2 regions of the Metabacillus sp. 22489 genome follow, and region 2 is predicted to be linked to the other one. Evidence: predicted binding sites of a transcription regulator. Region 2 holds the regulator's gene; the other holds the start of a gene.
The links. The regulator Rex, encoded in region 2, represses fermentation and respiration genes when NADH is low (regulators of the CRP and FNR family bind a similar motif). The targets are predictions, from matches to a motif close to TTGTGAAATATTTCACAA.
Positions count from the first base shown of each region.

Region 1 (2,209 bases), on a different contig from region 2:
TTTAAAAACCATTTGTGCCAGATACCTTTAACTTAGCCATATTTTTAAAGGTATCTTAGCAAACCAGTTACATTCTGTTTGTGTAAAATATCACATTTAAAGAGCGTTTTTAAAAAGGTGTAACATTTTCGCAACAAAAAACCTACCCAAGCATTTAGGGTAGGCATTTTATCATCCTTTTTTACATTATGCTGTGAATCTTTGTTGTTTATTTCCTATTTACAGCATTTGCTTTTCACGGACATTTCGGAACCCTCCTTAAGAGCATTAGCCCTTTAAGGCCTCACTTTAACACACTACTCCCGCAGGAGACTCACGAATTCTCTCCAATAAAAAACAAAATGAATGAAATCTATAACTAGCTTTAATACGAGATTTTACATTATGAAAGATACCTAGGAAAGAGGATGTTATTTTCTAAATGAATATGCTGGAACATATCATCCTCTAGCATTTCCAAACGGTTATAAACTAAACGATACGTTCCACAAGCAGATTCAGGTACATGATAATCATTTGTTAACATACGAATTTTCTTTAAAATGTTACCTGCTGCATTGTGTTCATCCTCGAGACTATTTATTAATATCTGCAATTCTATTCGCGATTGTTCTGACTTTTCTTTTTCATATTTTAAAATTTTCGGAAAAACCGCTGTTTCTTCCTTTTCAAAATGCTCGTATAACTCTTCCTTTAACTCTGTAAAAAGTGCTAAAAGTTGATGCAAATGTGGATGATGTTTACCGTGTACAAATGCGACCTTTTTCACATAAGGCGTCATTTGCTTCACTTCAGATAAGGCAAAATGATGGTGTACAGAAATAATATGATGAAGTAATTTTTCTGATTCAACCATTCTCCAATCTGTCTCTTCTGTCGAACGATTATTCTCTAGATAAAATTGTTCAAGCTTTTTGACAATTTCATCTGCCGGAAGCTTCCGATCGGCAATTGCCTGTTCTAGCGATTTCATTCCTCCACAGCAAAAATCAATTTTAAAATGTTTAAAAAAATCACTGGATTGTGGAAACGCTGCGACAATTTCTCCAATTGTTGTTGTGCGGTTAAATTTTTCAATCATACTTGCACCTCCTAAAAGAAGCATACTAAAGTTTACAAACGATTGTTGTGATATCTATCACAACAATCGTTTGTTTTCTATCAATTTAATTGGAAACATTTTAGCATAGCATTTTCTCCTAATGTCTACTAATCTGTAAGATATAAGCTTTAAAACTAGCTTGATAGCTCCAATAGCTTATAGGATGAGGAGATAAAAAAATGAATTATTCAACTGTGCAGCAAATTATGAATAGTCCTGATACGAATCAGGCCGTTAAATATATTAAAAAGCTATGGTATGCGAAGGAAGAAGGCTATTTGTCATTATCAAATAACTATCATTTTTATAAAAATGAGGTCATGCATTTACGAGCATATGCACCTGATAATTGGAAGTTGAACATAGGAGATCGATCCTTTTCAATTTCAAAGCAAATTGATAATCATGGGATTTGTAAAGTGACGATATTTGCCAACGGAGACATATCATATACAATACATTAAAAAATCTCAGACAAATTCTGAGATTTTTTTGTTATGTTATTGCTTTAATACATTTTCGAGCTATGCTATGTTTATTGAATATATGAATAACCCTGTAATGGAGGGGTACCTAATGAAATTGGCAGTCTCCACTGTAGTCAAAGATAATAGTTTTAGAGAATCCTATACTTTCCTTCTTTTATAATAGAGGAAACCACATTAAATAAAATCTCCATTTCTTCCTCTGTGCCTACTGAAATACGCAATTTATCCTTCAATCGAGGGGAATCAAAATAACGGACGTATATGTTTCTTTGAATGAATGCTTCATATAGCTCTTTTGCTGTCATGTTTCCATGGCTAGGAGGTGTACATAGGATAAAATTCGTTTCAGATGGTAAAACGGTAAACCCTAACTCTTTTAACCTGTCACTAATACGATCACGAATTTGTTTAATCCTATTAATTGTTGTATTCAAGTACTCCTTATCTTTTAAAGCAGCTAATGCAAGCTGTTGACTAATCGTATTAACATGATAAAGATTTTTACTTTTTTCTAATGCAGCTATAAACTGAGGATTTGAAAAACAATAGCCAATGCGAATCCCACTTAGTGAAAATACTTTTGAAAATGTTCGTAAAACGATCACATTATCATATTGAT
Region 1 covers NZ_JBQENT010000001.1:107,141-109,349, reverse strand. The annotation lists gene ric (iron-sulfur cluster repair di-iron protein) at 383-1,081, opposite strand; gene ACTJJ9_RS00530 (hypothetical protein) at 1,282-1,566, shown strand; gene hisC (histidinol-phosphate transaminase) at 1,719-2,209, opposite strand, start outside.
Region 1: ric (iron-sulfur cluster repair di-iron protein) is a predicted target of Rex. The motif match lies at 1,127-1,144, and genes of this name have one in related genera.

Region 2 (2,209 bases):
CCCAAATAGATAATTGTGATTCAAGACCGGTATCTTGAGCTAAATAACCAATTGAAACACCCTTAGGTTTAATAATTTCTCCACTGTCATAGGACATACTGCCAGCGATAATTTTTAATAGCGTTGATTTTCCCGCACCATTACGGCCAACGATCGCTATTTTATCCTTAGTTTGTACTTCTAGCTTAATATTGGTTAAAATAGGGTCAGCACCAAAAGATTTACTAAGCTGATTTATTTGTAATAAAATCATAACATTCACCTCTACTAATAATTTAAGTGTAGCTTAAATCACATGTATTGGGCAACATTGAGACTAAAGGGGATTTTTCCCACCACTCTTTTAAATAAAAAAATTTACTATCATTAGAAATGAAATAGAAAGAAGAAGACTTGTACTTGAGTGATGATCTCAGTAAATTTTTCACAAATACTAAACAGACAGATGATAAAAAATAGTGTATAGTCTACGTATAAGGGGAAATAGATATGTCAGAATTTACGCATTTTAACCAACAAGGTAGAGCGAAAATGGTTGATATAACCGAAAAAAATGACACAGCAAGAACAGCGAAGGCGAAGACGAGCATTCAGGTTACAAAGGATGTTTATGACAAGATAAACAATTATGAAATGGGGAAAGGTGATGTACTTTCCGTTGCGCAAGTAGCTGGAATTATGGCAGCAAAGCAAACGTCACAGGTTATCCCGATGTGTCATCCCATTCCGATAAAAGGTGTAGATATTGAATTTCAGTGGGATATCAAGGATAATGAATATATCCTTCTTATTACAACAACTGTCAAAACAAAAGGGAGTACAGGGGTTGAAATGGAAGCGTTAACTGCTGCAAGCATAACAGCCTTAACCGTTTATGATATGTGTAAAGCTGTTGATAAAGGCATGATTATCGGACCAACTTTTTTAGTAGAAAAAACTGGTGGAAAAAGCGGGAACTTCTACAGAAACTTGTAGAAGAGAATCCAATCAATAGCAGCAAGTAAAGACTTCACGATTATTATTACATAAATGATAAAAGAAGAAATGAATAAACTCCTGCCCTCATTGGAGTTAGGATGAAGAAAAAAGATATGGGTAATAAAATCGAAGTCACGCTTTTGAATGAATGTGAGGGATAAGAGTGAATATAGAACAATCAAAAATACCACAAGCGACAGCGAAGCGGCTTCCTTTATATTATAGGTTTCTGAAAAATCTACACTCGTCTGGTAAACAGCGAGTATCATCAGCAGAATTAAGTGATGCAGTAAAGGTAGATTCTGCAACAATTCGTAGAGACTTTTCCTATTTCGGAGCACTAGGTAAAAAAGGCTATGGATACAATGTGAACTATTTGTTGTCATTCTTTCGAAAAACATTAGACCAGGATGAAACAACAAATGTTTGCTTAATTGGAGTTGGGAATTTAGGAACTGCGTTTTTGCATTATAATTTTACGAAAAATAATAATACGGTCATCTCTTTAGCATTTGATATTGATAAGGAGAAAATCGGGAAGGAGATAGGTGGAGTACCGGTATATAATTTAGACGATCTTGAAGAGATTTTACCTGATGATGTAACGGTCGCTATTTTAACTGTCCCAGCTCCAGCAGCACAGGCGATAACCGATCGTCTCATTGTAAAAGGGATTAAAGGAATACTTAATTTTACACCAGCAAGATTAAATGTTCCTGATCAAATACGAATTCACCATATCGATCTTGCCGTTGAGCTACAATCACTTGTTTACTTTTTAAAGCATTATCCGATTGATGAAAAATCTTAAAAAAAGCTTTCTATAAACATAAGGAGGTGTGGCATTATGCCAAACATAGGACCTGGGAGTCTAGTGTTAATTGTTATCGTCGCGTTATTAATTTTCGGACCGAAAAAATTACCAGAGCTAGGTAAAGCAGCGGGAAATACGTTAAGAGAATTTAAGAATGCAACAAAAGGGTTAGCAGATGATGACAATGAGGATCAAAAGGGAAAAAACAAGGAAGAAGTCAAGTAAGATAGGAATGAAACCGATATGAAACAAAATGAAATGTCGGTCTTTGAACATATTGCGGAGCTAAGAAAACGACTGATTATTGTTGTCGTTTTCTTTTTCATAGCGGTAATAGCTGGCTTTTTGCTTTCAAGACCGATTATTATCTATTTGCAGCATACTGATGAAGCAAGAAATTTAACATTAAACTCCTTT
Region 2 covers NZ_JBQENT010000067.1:6,628-8,836, forward strand. The annotation lists gene ACTJJ9_RS24500 (ABC-F family ATP-binding cassette domain-containing protein) at 1-253, opposite strand, end outside; gene moaC (cyclic pyranopterin monophosphate synthase MoaC) at 490-975, shown strand; gene ACTJJ9_RS24510 (redox-sensing transcriptional repressor Rex) at 1,142-1,789, shown strand; gene ACTJJ9_RS24515 (twin-arginine translocase TatA/TatE family subunit) at 1,826-2,017, shown strand; gene tatC (twin-arginine translocase subunit TatC) at 2,036-2,209, shown strand, end outside.